One region of the Pyruvatibacter mobilis genome, then DNA from elsewhere that is predicted to be linked to it. Evidence: predicted binding sites of a transcription regulator. Region 1 holds the regulator's gene; the other holds the start of a gene.
The links. Region 1 encodes PhoB, which activates phosphate uptake and scavenging genes when phosphate is short. Its sites were predicted from a motif close to TGTCATNNANCTGTCAT; they were not measured.
Positions count from the first base shown of each region.

Region 2: a site for PhoB is predicted at 3,319-3,335, ahead of HG718_RS04950 (BtaA family protein). Genes of this name have one in related genera too.

Region 1 is NZ_CP051630.1:2,476,198-2,483,483, reverse strand. It holds gene pstB (phosphate ABC transporter ATP-binding protein PstB) at 1-540, shown strand, start outside; gene phoU (phosphate signaling complex protein PhoU) at 713-1,456, shown strand; gene phoB (phosphate regulon transcriptional regulator PhoB) at 1,516-2,217, shown strand; gene HG718_RS11555 (GcrA family cell cycle regulator) at 2,346-2,870, opposite strand; gene HG718_RS11550 (ABC transporter permease) at 3,300-4,106, shown strand; gene HG718_RS11545 (aspartate aminotransferase family protein) at 4,376-5,605, shown strand; gene argF (ornithine carbamoyltransferase) at 5,619-6,542, shown strand; gene HG718_RS11535 (Hsp33 family molecular chaperone) at 6,640-7,286, shown strand, end outside.
Region 2 is NZ_CP051630.1:1,067,573-1,074,858, forward strand. It holds gene dxs (1-deoxy-D-xylulose-5-phosphate synthase) at 1-271, shown strand, start outside; gene HG718_RS04940 (hypothetical protein) at 280-1,524, opposite strand; gene HG718_RS04945 (hypothetical protein) at 1,805-3,094, opposite strand; gene HG718_RS04950 (BtaA family protein) at 3,488-4,723, shown strand; gene HG718_RS04955 (class I SAM-dependent methyltransferase) at 4,730-5,368, shown strand; gene HG718_RS04960 (ATP-grasp domain-containing protein) at 5,469-6,485, shown strand; tRNA gene HG718_RS04965 (tRNA-Thr) at 6,498-6,573, opposite strand; gene rlmB (23S rRNA (guanosine(2251)-2'-O)-methyltransferase RlmB) at 6,688-7,286, opposite strand, start outside.

The DNA.
Region 1 (7,286 bases):
TACGACCCCAATGTGGACGTCGTGGAAATCCGCGCCCGCATCGGCATGGTGTTCCAGAAGCCGAACCCGTTCCCGAAGTCGATCTACGACAACATCGCCTACGGCCCGCGCATCCACGGCATCGCCAACAACAAGAAGGAGATGGACGAGATCGTCGAGACATCCCTTCAGCGTGCAGGCCTGTGGGACGAGGTGAAGGACCGTCTCGGCGAACCGGGCACCGGCCTCTCCGGCGGTCAGCAGCAGCGCCTGTGCATCGCCCGCGCCATCGCCGTGTCGCCGGAAGTGATCCTGATGGACGAGCCCTGCTCGGCGCTTGACCCGATCGCCACCGCGCGCATCGAGGAACTGATCGACGAGCTGAAGGAAAACTACACCATCGCCATCGTCACCCACTCCATGCAGCAGGCCGCCCGCGTGTCGCAGCGCACCGCGTTCTTCCACCTTGGCATCCTGGTGGAAGAGGGCGACACCGAGCAGATCTTCACCAACCCCACCGACGAGCGGACGCAGGATTACATCACCGGCCGCTTCGGGTAAGCCGCGTCAGCCGGGGCGGATCTGCCGATTGGCTTTGCAGTGAATTGGCATAGACTGGCACTTTCCGCCCGCTGGCAACCACGCCACCGGCAAGGCAACAACAGGTGCGGCGGGGCCTGTGCGGCATGACATCCATGCCGCTCCGCCCCATTGCGTTTCGGGAGAAACCCACGTGCAGGGACATATCGTTTCATCCTTCGAAGAGGCCCTTGACCGGATCAATGAGAGCCTCGCGCGCATGGGTGGCCTTGCGGAACGGCAGCTTGCCGATTCCATCGACGCCATCACCCGCCGCGACCGCACCCTCGCCGAACAGACCATTGCCTCTGACAAGCAGATCGATGAGCTGGAAGTGGACATCGAGGCTCAGGCCCTGCGCCTGATCGCCCTGCGCCAGCCCATGGCGATCGACCTGCGCGAAACCATCTCCGCCATCAAGATCTCGTCTGACCTCGAGCGCATCGGCGACCTTGCCAAGAACATCGCCAAGCGCGCCCAGGCCGTGGACCAGGCCAGCCCCGGCCGCGCCATGCAGGGCCTCGGCCGCATGGGCCGCCAGGTGCTGACCCAGCTCAAGGAAGTGCTGGATGCCTATGCCCAGCGCGATCACGAGCGTGCCATGGTGGTGTGGCGCCGCGACGAGGAAATCGACGAGATGTACAATTCGCTGTTCCGCGAATTGCTTACCTACATGATGGAAGACCCGCGCACCATTTCTCTGTGTACGCATCTTCTCTTCGTGGCCAAGAACCTCGAGCGCATCGGGGATCACTCCACCAATATCGCCGAGACCATCCAGTTCCTGGTGAAGGGCGAGAATATCGGCCAGAACCGGCCCAAGGGCGACACGACGAGCGTCACCACGCTCGAATATCCCAAGGACATGCCCTCCAAGGACGCAGGAACAGCTGAATGAACCTCGCCTCAGCATCCATGTCCGGCGCACCCGGCTCCAGCTCAACCGGTACACGACCCATGAAGACACAACCGCAAGTGCTTGTCGTCGAGGACGAGGCCGCGCTGACGACGCTGCTCCAGTACAATCTGGAGAAGGAAGGCTACCGCGTCACCACGACGGCGGATGGCGAAGAGGCGATGATGATCGTCGACGAGCAGCAGCCGGATCTGGTGCTGCTGGACTGGATGCTGCCGCAGGTCTCCGGCATCGAGCTGTGCCGCCGCCTGCGCGGCCGCAGTGAAACGCGCAACATCCCCATCATCATGCTCACGGCGCGCGGCGAGGAAGCCGACCGGGTGCGCGGGCTTGATACCGGCGCGGATGACTACATCACCAAGCCCTTCTCGATGACCGAGCTTCTGGCGCGCGTCCGCGCGGTGCTGCGCCGCATCCGCCCGGCCCTTACCGAGGACATCGTTACCTTCGGCGACGTAGCCGTTGACCGGGCTGCCCACCGGGTGCGCCGCGGCGACCGGGAAATCCATCTCGGCCCCACCGAGTTCCGCCTGCTTGATCACCTGATCCAGCATCCCGGCCGCGTGTTCAGCCGCGAGCAGCTTCTGGATGCTGTCTGGGGTTCGGATGTCTATGTGGAGGCCCGCACGGTGGACGTGCATATCGGCCGCCTCCGCAAGGCGCTCAACAATCCCGGCGAGCAGGACCCGATCCGCACCGTCCGCTCCGCGGGCTACGCGCTGGATGAGCACTTCCGCGACTGACCACGCCTCAGCAGACCGCGGGGGGCTTCCGGAAAGACCCCAAATGAAAAGGCGGACCCTTGGGAGGATCCGCCTTTTGCATGTGGCATATCGGGTTTTGAATGTGAAGGCCCGGAAACCGGTGCCCCTTAGCCGATCATACGGTTCGGGAACTGGCGCTGCGGTGCCTTGTCCTTGCGCTCACGGCGCGACGGCAGCGGCTGGTAGGCCATCTTGGCGTGGGCTGCGCAATAGGGCAGGCCAGGGGCCGAACGGCGGCCGCAGAAATGGAAGTTCTCATCGCCCGGGTCGCCGATCGGCCACTTGCAGGTCTGCTCGTTGAGTTCCAGCAGATTGGCCTGGGTGGCGGGATCGCTGAGGAGCTCGGCTTCTTCCGGTTCCGGCGCAGGGACAGGTGCCGGCTTCTTGGCGGCTTCCCGGCGTGGTGTGGCCGTCGTTGTGCTGGCTGTTGTGGCGCGCGCCGTGCGCGGGCTCGCCGGGCGGCGGCGGGTCACGCGGGTCGGCGCGCCGCGGCCGGACAGGCCCAGGCGATGCACCTTGCCGATCACTGCGTTGCGGGTGACGCCACCCAGCCGGGCCGCGATCTGGCTGGCGGAAAGCCCGTCCATCCACATCTGCTTCAGCTGCTCAACGCGTTCATCTGTCCAGGACATCGCCGGCTCCCCCTAAACCATTCCGGAATTTGTGGTGTCCAGCGGGTGGCAACCACAACATCTCGTGTTAACGTGTCGTTAACCTACAATATCGCTTGAGCCGGCGGCAAGAGATGTTGTGGTTTTATAGGGGGTTATCCACAATATATTGATTTTCGTGCGTCGCGCCGCCTTCCTCTGTGGATAAAGCGGCGCCCTTGCATGACGGCGTCCGCAGGCTTACTTCCGGCGGGACCGTTTTTGTCTTTCCTCCCGGCCAGAGCCGCAGCCCGCTTGGGCGTGCGGCTCACCCCGTCCGGGCCAGCCCGACCACACCGCCACCTCCGTACCCGCCGCAGAGCGGGGCAGGGCATCGGCGGTCTGGGAAATCATCGGGCCGGCCAGGCATGCCGGGACCGCGTTTGGGGGCCCGTTCGGCGGGTGATCATCATGAGCGATGTGCAATTTGAGCCCGGCGAGCGCCGGTTTGGCTCCGTCAACTGGCTGGGCCTGTGGACCCTCTACCTCAAGGAAGTGCGCCGCTTCATGAAGGTGTTCACCCAGACGGTGGCGGGCCCCGTGGTGACGGCACTCCTGTTCTTCGCCGTCTTCGCCGTGGCCATGGGCCGGGCCGACACTGTCGTCGCGGGCGTGCCCTACCTGGCCTTTCTCGGCCCGGGCCTCATCATGATGACGGTGATCCAGAACGCCTTCGCCAATACGTCGTCCTCGATCCTGGTTTCCAAGGTGCAGGGCAATGTGGTGGACATGCTGATGCCGCCGCTGTCCCCCGGCGAGCTCAATGCCGCCTTTGCCTTTGGCGGCGTCACCCGCGGCGTGGTGGTGGCGCTGGCCTCGGCCATCGTCATTTCCTTCTTTGCCCCCATGGGCGTCGCTCACTGGTGGGCCGTCCTTTTCTTCGTGCTGGCCGCCTCTCTGGCGCTGGCCCTGATGGGCGTGCTGGCGGGCGTCTGGGCAGAGAAATTCGACCACATGCAGGCGGTGACCAATTTCATCATCACCCCGCTGGCCTTCCTGTCAGGCACCTTCTACTCGGTAGAGCGCCTGCCGGAAGTGGCTCGCGGCATCAGCAGCTACAACCCGTTCTTCTATATGATCGACGGTTTCCGCTACGGCTTCACCGGCCATGCGGACGGCTCCATCACCACCGGTGTCATCGTGCTGGTGGCCCTCAACGCGGTGTTGTGGGGCCTGTGCCATTACGTCTTCAAGAAGGGCTACCGGCTCAAGGCCTAGGGCATAGCATCCGGGGGCGCGCCGGGACCCGGTCCCCGCGCCCCTGACTGCCCGGAAAAGCAGCGCAGAAAACTGCGATTTTCCGCCCCTTTTTCCGTCCCAAGCGGCATATTGACATGGCCGTGCTGAAAAGAAACAATCCGCGCTTTCCTGATCTGGCCCCGCCGCCGCCCGCCGGCGGCGTTTTGTGTTTCTGGGCCTGATTTATCGGGAGCATTCCTGTCCAGGCCCGCCCGCGTGAAGCGCCGGGCATTCTCGGAGACCCCGTGGTGAGTACCGCCGCCAAGACGCCCATCAGCCCTGTCCTGCCCACCTATGCGCGCGCCGACATCTCGTTCGAGCGCGGCGAGGGCGCGTGGCTGATCGCCAGTAATGGCGACCGGTATCTTGATTTCGGTGCCGGCGTCGCCGTCAACGCGCTCGGCCATGCCCACCCGAAACTCATCGAGGCACTGACCGGGCAGGCCCAGAAGGTCTGGCACGTTTCCAACCTCTACCAGGTGGAAGGCCAGACCAAGCTCGCCGAAAAACTGATTTCCCTCACCTTCGCCGACACGGTGTTCTTCACCAATTCCGGTGCCGAGGCGCTGGAAGCCTCAATCAAGATGGCGCGGAAATATCATGCAGCCTCCGGCAACCCTGAGCGCTACGAGCTGATCACCTTTGAGGGTGCCTTCCACGGCCGGACCCTGGCGACCATCGCCGCCGGCGGCCAGGAAAAATATCTTGATGGCTTCGGCCCCCGGATGCCGGGCTTCGTGCAGGTGCCGCTCAACGACATCGAGGCCGTGAAGGCCGCCATCGGCGACAATACCGCAGGCTTCCTCATCGAACCCATCCAGGGCGAGGGCGGCATCCGCGAGGCCTCCAAGGACTTCATCAAGGCCCTGCGCAAGCTGGCCGATGAGCACGGCCTTCTTTTGGTCTTCGACGAGGTGCAGTCCGGCGTCGGCCGCACGGGCCATCTGTTTGCCTATATGGATCTGGGCGTCGTGCCCGACATCATGGCGTCCGCCAAGGGCATTGGCGGCGGCTTCCCGCTGGGTGCCTGCCTCGCAACGGCTGAAGCCGCCAAGGGCATGACGCCCGGCACCCATGGCTCCACCTATGGCGGCAACCCGCTGGCCATGGCCGTGGGCAACGCGGTGATCGATGAAGTCGCACAGCCTGAATTCCTTGAGCATGTGCGCCGCGTTGCGGGCCGGCTCACCCAGGGGCTGTCCATGCTGGCCGACGAATATCCCGACGTGATCGAGACCGTGCGCGGCCGCGGGCTGTTCCTCGGCCTTAAGTGCAAGGCCCCCAACACCGATATCCAGAAGGCCCTCATGGCGAAGGGCCTGCTCACCGTGGCGGCTGGCGACAATGTGGTCCGCCTGCTCCCGCCGCTCATCATTTCCGAGGACGAAGCGGCCGATGCCGTGTCGCGTATCGAGTCCGTCTGTGCAGCGCTGTCGCAATCCCGGGAGGGGGACGCATCCGGCGCAGCCGCAACCTGAGGTGCCCTGAAACATGGCCCACAAGAATTTCATCGACCTCAACACCATCGACAAGGCCGCCCTGCGCTCGATCCTTGACCGCTCGCGCGATGCCAAGACGGCGCGCACCGGCTGGCCGAAAGGCCGTCCGGATGCGGATAAACCGCTGGATGGCTACCTGCTGGCGATGATCTTCGAGCAGCCCTCCACCCGCACCCGCGTCTCCTTCGACGTGGCGATGCGCCAGCTGGGCGGCGAAACCCTGCTGCTCAATGGCGGGGAAATGCAGCTGGGCCGCGGCGAGACGGTGGCCGACACCGCCCGCGTCCTGTCGCGCTATGTCGACATCATCATGCTGCGCACCGACGACCACGCCAAGATGGTCGAGCTTGCCGAGCACGCCACCGTGCCCGTCATCAACGGCCTGTCAGATGCCGGCCACCCCTGCCAGCTCATGGCCGACATCCTCACCTTCGAAGAGCATCGCGGCCCCATCGCCGGCAAGCGGGTTGCCTGGGTGGGCGACGGCAACAACATGGCCCGCTCCTGGATCGAAGCCACCCATCGCTTCGACTTCGAGCTGATGCTGGCCTGCCCGCCGGAACTGTCGCCCCCCAGCCAGTGCATCGAGGAAGCGATTGCCGCAGGCGGCAAGGTGCGCCTCGTGCATGACGCCGAAGCAGGTGTCGAGGGGGTGGACGCGGTGGTGGCCGACACCTGGGTTTCCATGGGCGACGAGGAGGCCGAGCGCCGTCACAATCTGTTGATGCCCTATCAGGTGACCGAAAAACTCATGGCCCGCGCCAACAAGGACGCGATCTTCCTGCACTGCCTGCCCGCCCATCGCGGCGAGGAAATGACGGCGGGCGTGATCGACGGCCCGCAATCGGTGGTGTTCGACGAGGCGGAAAACCGCCTCCATGCCCAGAAAGGCATCCTTGCCTGGTGCCTCGACTGACCACATCTAGGGGGCCCGCGCTGCTGCTGCCCCGGGCAGCCATGGCGCGGACCTCGTAACCGATCCCCTTTTGGATACCCATTTCGGACAAAGCCCCGTGGACGTGACCCCCAACGAACCGGCCCCCCGTGACCTGACGGCTCCGGGCGACGACCTCGTGCTGCCCTTCGCCATTGAAGGCATGGATGTGCGCGGCCGCCTGGCCCGCATCGGCCCGGTGATCAGCGATATTCTCGGCCGCCACGATTATCCGGCCGCCGTGTCCCGCCTGCTGGGCGAGGCCCTGCTGCTTGCCTCCATGCTCGGCACGGCGCTGAAGCTCGATGGCCGCTTCACGGTGCAGATGTCGAGCAACGGCCCGGTGGACATGCTGGTCGCCGACATGACCAAGGATGGGGGCCTGCGCGGCTACGCCCATTTTGACCGTGACAAGGTCGAGGCACTCGGCAGCGCGGCCCCGAAGCTGGCTGACCTTGTCGGCACCGGCAGCCTGGCGCTCACCGTTGATCAGGGCCCCGGCCGCAATTCCTATCAGGGCGTGGTGCCGCTCGAGGGCGACAGCCTGTCCGCCTGCGGGGAAGCCTATTTCCGCCGCTCCGAGCAATTGCCCACCCTGATCCGCCTTGTCGTCGCCGAGACCATGCAGCGTGATGCCGACGGCCATGCGGGCGGCGGCTGGCGTGCCGGCGGCATCATGATCCAGCATATGCCCGCCGATGGCGGCTATGTGCGCGATGCCCATCC
Region 2 (7,286 bases), 1.4 Mb from region 1:
CAATCATGAGTTGCTAGTGACGGTCGAAGAAGGTTCGATCGGCGGCTTCTCGGCACTGGTGTTCGACAGCCTCGTGCGCCAGAAGCTCGACCAGGGGCACGCCCGCCTGGTGCCGGTGTTCATGCCGGATATCTTCATTGATCACGACAAGCCGGCTGTGCAGGTGACGGCGGCAGGCCTTGATGCCGCGGGCATCGTGGCGCGGGTTCTGGATGCGTTGGGCATGGACGCCCAGCGCGCCATGGCCGCGGCTGCGGCTGGCGCTGAATAGGCGCTGCTCTACTTCAGCTTGAAAGGCAGGTCCTTGCTGGTGCAGCGGACCATGTTGCCGGGCAGGTCTTCCGGCATGCCGACACCTGTGCCGGTGAGGAACGTGATGCCTGCATTCACAGCCATGTCGATTTCGGCATGGTTGTGGAGTTGAACGGCCGCCGGCAGCTTTTTCATCTTGTGAACAGCCTGCGTAAAGGTGGGCAGGTTCTGCAGAAGACGCGTCCGCAGTGGGCCGGGCTTGGGCAGGAACAGGGCGACGGCGGACACACCGGGGCAGGCCGCAAGCCGCATGGTGGCTGCGTTCCAGTTCTCAATGCTCAGAACGATGTTGCGGCTATAGGGTTTGATCTGGCTGATGCGGTCAGCCAGCAGGCTTGTGCCCATGTCTTCCGGTGTTCCCAGAATCTCCACTGTGAAGATTTTGCGCAGATCCTCCGGGATCTCACGAAGGGCGTCGATCACGGTTTCGCGGCCTGCCTGCGTGGACAGGCTTGTGAAATGAACGGGCAGAAGCACGAGAAGCGCAAATTTGTTCTGAAACAGTTCCTGAAGAATCTCCGTGGTCTGACGAATGACCTGGGCGTCGAGTTCGGCAAGGGCAGCATGGTTGCCGCCTGATATCTCGGCAATGCAGTCCTGGAACTGCCCGTTCTCCAGTGCTCGCCAGTCCCCTGCGGTAAAAGTCGACAGCACTTTGCGGGTCGCGTCCCACGTCGGCACGAAGTTCAAGTCGAGCTCCAACGCCTCGTCCACCATGTTCGACATGGAGACCCAGTTGCGCTGGCTTTTCGCTTTTTGATTGATCGGCACAAGACTGATGCCGGATTTTGCTTTCGGTCGGTCCTCGAGCTTGATCTCGGTCAGCTTTGCCGTTGGCTCTTTCGGGGTTGCTGTGATTTCGAACCGCCGCGGTTCCCGGCTGCCGTCGGTGACGATCTCGGTGACCTCAGCTTTCACCATGATGTCGCCGTACTCTTCCTGACCGAAGAACATCTTGGCGAGTGTCGTACACCCCTGTTGAATCAGGGTCTGAGCCTTGTCGATATCCATGGAACCGACGATGACAACATATGTCTCTTCACCGATCCGGAAGAGCTTGTCGCCCGAGCCCAGCAATTTGCCGATGACGGTCTGCACGGCAAGATGAACCCGGCGCTGTACGCGGGTGAACTCAGCATCGCCGATCTTGTCGCGAATGTGGGTAAGCGACAGGATCGCGAGCTTCGCGGATGCACCCTGACCGCCTGCCATGACGTCTGCGAGGGCGCGTTCCCACTCTTCTGAGGCCTGAGGTTTCGGAGGTGTTGGTGTGGCTGCCTGTTGGGGGTGCATGGATTACCTGTTTCTCTCGGCTTTGCCGCCTGTAATGAGACCTTGCACCAAATGGGGTTAACAAGCTTTTACACCCAATGCGTGTGAAGTTTGGGATCATTCCATCTGTTCATGCACCGGTGGTACGGCTGCTGCAGCCCATGGTTGCGGTCCGCGTATCGGGAGATACGCTTTCGATATCCGGAGATTTCCCGGTGGATCAGGACGCTTGTGCCGCCGGACGGTCCTCAGCAGCCTCTGCGGCCTGCTTCGGTTTATGAGGCAGATCGCTGATTCCGCAGCGGACCATGTGGCCAGGGGAGGTGCGGGGCAGGCCTATGGCGCCGCCGATCAGGTGGCGGATGCCTCCCTGCACCGCGCGCGTGAGTTCCTGCGCTGAATTGAGATGCACCACGGCGGGGAGTTTCTTCTGCTTGAGTGTTCTGGACGCGAAGTCAGGTAGGGCATCCAGCATCTTCTGGCGGCTGGGACCTGCAGGCGGGAGCGTCAGGCTCACCGCCTTGATGCCTGGATATGACGCAAGCTCGGCCGTTTTCGGTGTCCAGGTGGCGATCGTCAGTATGGCGGCGCGCACCAGCGTGCAGAGTGACCCGATGCGCTGGGCCAGGATGCCGGGAGCCATGTCTTCGGTTACATCAAAAATCTGTACACTGAACAGCTTGCGGATATCTGCGGGAATATCGCGCATGGCGCCGATAACCACTTCCTTGCCGCGAGGTGTGCTCAGGGCATCCACATGCACGGGGACGATCACCAGCAGGGGCTGGCCGTTGTCGTTGCGTTCGCGCACGATCTTTGTCGTCTGGCGAATGACATGGGCGTCGAGTTCCGCCAGCTTCAGTTCATCGCCGTCGGCGCGGGCGCGGATGCCGTCCTGGATCTGGCCGTCCGACCCGATTGACCAGTAGCCGGCGCAATAGGTGGAGAGTACCTGGTTGGCGGCATCCCAGACGGGAATGAAGTTCAGGGATATCTCGTCAGGCGTCGCGTGGGTGCGCTGCATGGGGCGCCAGCGGCTCAACTCGTCGGACGGTGCCGCCGGTGCCGCGGGCTTGTCCGGTGCTTTCTGCGCGGCCTTTGATGGCGCGACAGGCATCTTCTCGGTGGTCGAGGCGATGATCTCGAAGGTGCGGGCGGCCACCACGCTGCCTGACGGGATCACTTCCTTGCCGTTGGCCTTGAAGGCCAGGTTGCCGAACTGGTCCTGGCCGAAAAACAGGTCCGCCAGCGAGCGGCAGCCATGGGAGATGAGTTTCTCCGCTTCTTCGTAGCCGGTGGACCGGATCAGGATCACATAGGTGTCGTTGCCCGCGGGCACGATCTGGTCGCCTGACCCCAGCAGCTTGCCGATAACGCTTTGAATGGCGATGTGGATGCGCTTGTGGACGCGCTTGAATTCTTCGTCGCCGATCTTCTCTCGGATGGACGCAAGCGACAGCACAGCGAGCTTCGCGGTCGTACCGCGGCCTTCTGCAGCCATGTCGGACATGGCGTCTTCCCACGGCGCTGTCTGCCGGGAAGCGGAGGAGGAGGGCGTGTCTTGCATTGCGGTGCCGTGCATCGTCCTAACCAGATTGCGCCGAATACCCACCCCTAGGTGCGCCTATCAGTAGGGCAAGGGGGTTAACAGCCAGCTAGAAAATGCTCTCGAATTGTCGCTAACCCGTACTTGCGGCGGGTTCTCTTTTGCCGGGCGTTCACATGCTCCGCCTCTGTGACAAAACCGTCATCGGTCGCCTGCTATGGAGCAGGATCAGCGGCCCCAATTGATGATTCACGTGCCATACGCGCCGGGGTGCCGCCGCCACAGCCGGGGCCGCAGGCAGGCCGTATCCCCCGGAGATGTGGCGATCCGTGAGCCGCCTGCCTTGGGAGTGCGCCCGTGCCGCCGTCAGCCATTCAACAGACCCGCAAAAATCTCCAGTCCGCAGTTCATCAGAACAGCGCCGGCACGCGGGCGGGCTTTCTTGAACGCATGTTCACCTTTGCCTTCAAGGGGCTGGTCTATCCGCAGATCTGGGAAGACCCGGAAGTGGACCTCGATGCGCTCAAGCTCACGCCGCAGTCGCGGATGCTCACCATCGCGTCCGGCGGTTGCAACGTGCTTTCCTATCTCACCGCTGACCCGAAAGAAATTATCGCGGTCGATCTCAACCGGGCGCATCTGGCGCTGACGCGGCTCAAGCTGGCAGCGGCCCAGGGTGTGCCAACCTATGAGGCCTTCTACCGGTTCTTTGGTGAAGCGGACGAGCAGGCCAACATCAACACCTACAAGCGTTTTGTGCGGGATCGGTTGGACAAACAAAGCAGGGCCTACTGGGAAGGCCGTGACTGGATGCTGCAGCGGCGCATCTCACTGTTCTCCCGCGACCTATATCACCATGGTTTGCTGGGATACTTCATAGGTGCAGCCCACTGGATGGCCCGGCTGCACGGCACGGATCCGCGCCAGATTGTCTTTGCACGGACGATTGATGAGCAACGCTCGTTTTTCGACAAGGCGCTCGCGCCCCTGTTTGACCGCCGCATGGTGCGCTGGGTCACGTCCAAGAAGATGTCACTTTATGGTCTCGGTATTCCACCGGCGCAATATGAGGCACTGGCAGCTGATGGGGGCGGGGACATGGCGGCCGTGCTCAAGGCACGACTCGAGAAATTGGCTTGCGGCTTTCCAATGGCGGACAATTATTTTGCCTGGCAGGCCTTTGGCCGCGGCTACGCGTCAGGCCCGTCCGGTCCGTTGCCGCCCTATCTGCAGAGTGCCCATTTTCACGAAGTGCAGGACCGCGCTCATCGCGTGACGGTCAATCATCGCTCCGTCACCGAGCAGCTGCAGCGTGAAGCGGATGGCAGCATGGATGCCTATGTGCTGCTGGATGCGCAGGACTGGATGACGGATTCCCAACTCACCGAGCTTTGGGCAGAGATCACCCGCACAGCCCAGCCCGGCGCGCGGGTCGTTTTCCGGACCGCTGGCCAGCTGTCGATCCTGCCGGGGCGGGTGGATGATGACATCATGGCGCGCTGGGAGTACAGGGCTGACGAAAGCCTCGGCTACACGGCGCGGGACCGGTCAGCCATCTATGGCGGTGTTCACCTCTACGTATTCAAGGGCTGACACCGCATGACCGATGCTGCGTCTTCCACCAGCGAGTTGATGGATTCCATCTACCGTACCCAGCGCCACATCTACGACCTGACACGCAAATACTATCTGCTCGGGCGTGACCGGCTGATCCGGGAACTGGCACCGCCGGACGATGGCTGCGTGCTGGAGGTCGGCTGCGGCACAGGGCGCAACCTCATCAAGGCCGCGCGGCGTTATCCCCGGGCGCGCTTTTACGGAATCGATATCTCCGAAGCGATGCTGGAGAAGGCGCGGGCTGAAATCATGCGCGCCGGGTTCGCCCATCGCATTGAGTTGGCCCGCGCGGATGCTGCGAGCTTCGAAGCGCACTCCCTTTTCGGGCGGTCGGATTTTGACCGGGTCTTCTTTTCCTACAGCCTGTCGATGATCCCTCAATGGCGGGAAGCGCTGGGGCAGGGCTTCAGCGTCACGGGTGCGGGCGGCCGGTTGCTGGTCGTGGATTTCGGCATGCAGCAGCGACTGCCGGCATGGTTCCGTCGCCTGCTCATGTGGTGGCTGAAGCAGTTTCACGTCGCTCCGCGCGCGGAGCTTGGTGCTGCTATCGACACATTGGGCAAGGGCCGCACGCAGGAACTCTACGGAGATTATGCCCGCATCGCCGAAGTTGTTCGGTAAGTCCGCGAAAGGGAGCTGTTGGGGACGGCATTTCCCTCTGCAAGGTAAAACCTGCTATTAACTTGCAATATTAGTAGGTTGCCTGCGGATGTGAAAAGCGATGACGCCTGCCTTGGCGATTGCCGGACGTGAGACCCCTTGGTTTGATGATGTGCTCCTGGCCGAAGAGCTCCGCTCGCGGGCGGTCGAAGTGGACCTTGTTGATTGGCGGTCCACAGATTTTGAACCAGGGCGGTATGACGCGATCTATGTCAGCTCGACATGGAATCTTCGGGAAGAGCCGGATGCGTTCCTCCGCTGGCTGACGAAATGCGAAGAGGACGGCCGTCGTCGGTTGATCAATGACGCGCGGGTTCTGCGCGACGGCGTTATCAAGTCGGTGTACTTGTCTGAGCTGGCCGCGGCGTTTGGCGAAGACGATAAACGCTCAGGGTCAATCACGCCCTCACGGTTCTTCAGCCGGGATGGAAGTCCTGAACACCACACGCAAGCTGCGGCGGCTAGAGCCTTTGCGGACATCGTCGGCGAGCTGGAAGAGCAAAGAGCCTGGCGTGGACGCGATCTGGTTCTGAAGCCGATTGTCTCGGCGGATGGGCACAACACGTTCGTAGTCGCGCGAGCAGCCCCGATCCCAACAGTGCGTCCGGAGCATCTATTGGACGAATGCGGGGCAGAGCGTGTTTTCCGGTCGATCATCCAAGCGGATGGCGGCTATGGCGCTATTCTTCAGTCCTATCAGGCTGGGATTGAGCGCGGGGAGTACTCGCTGGTTTTCCTGCGCGGGGTGTTTAGTCACGCCATTCTAAAGCCGCCGGGGTTCCGGTCATCGGACACATCAAAGCGGCGCGCGCTCGTGCGCCAGGATCTTCCGCCGGGCATGCTTTCTTTCGCTCAGGATGTGGTCGACTGGGCATTAGGGCATTACGGGGATGGGGCAGTCACCCGTGTCCGGATTGACCTGATCCAGGCGGATCGCGGGCCAGTTTTGTGCGAGATGGAGTGCGTCGAGCCCAACACCAATCTGCGGTCGTTCGGCGAAAGCGCGCAGGCAATGATCGTGGCGGTTTATGCAGATGCTGTGCAGGCGCGCTTGGGCGAACTGAGGCAGGTTATCTGATCTTGAAAAAAGTGGTGCCGGCTGAGGGACTTGAACCCCCGACCCCCTGATTACAAATCAGGTGCTCTACCAGCTGAGCTAAGCCGGCACTCTGGGACGCGGGCAGCAGTAGCCCTAGCGTCGGATCGTCTGGATTCCGCAGGAATCGCGGGACATATAGCGCGCATGCGGCGCTGTGGCGAGGCGGAAATCGCGCCTTCCGTCATGCACCGCGCTGACGGCTGATTTCATACAGGGTCACGGCGGTTGCGTTCGACACGTTGAGGGACGCAAAGCCCGGTTCACCGGGTATGCGGGCCAGCATGTCGCAGCGCTCGGCAGTGAGGCGGCGCAGGCCCGTTCCCTCGGCTCCCATCACGATGGCGATCTTTCCAGTCAGGTCCATCTGCGACAGGGATTTGTCGCCCGTGCCTTCAAGGCCGACAGCAAACCAGCCTTCGGACTGCAACACCGCAATTGCCTGCGCGACATTGGGGACCTGCACCAGCTGCATCTGCTCAACGGCGCCGGATGCAGCTTTGGCAAGGGCACCGGTGACCGGTGGGGAGTTGCGGCGGGTGACGATAACCGCGCGTGCGCCGAAGACGGCGGCTGAGCGCAATACCGCGCCTACGTTCTGTGGGTCGGTGACCTGGTCAAGGATGACGACCGGACGCGCGGTTTCGCCAGCGGCCTCCGCAGCCTTGGTTTGCTCGATGATGTCGGCCAGCACGGGCTCGGGCAGGGGGGCAACGCGCAAGGCCAGCCCCTGATGCACGGCACCTGCCGGGAACATCTGGTCCAGCTCCCGGGCATCGGCCT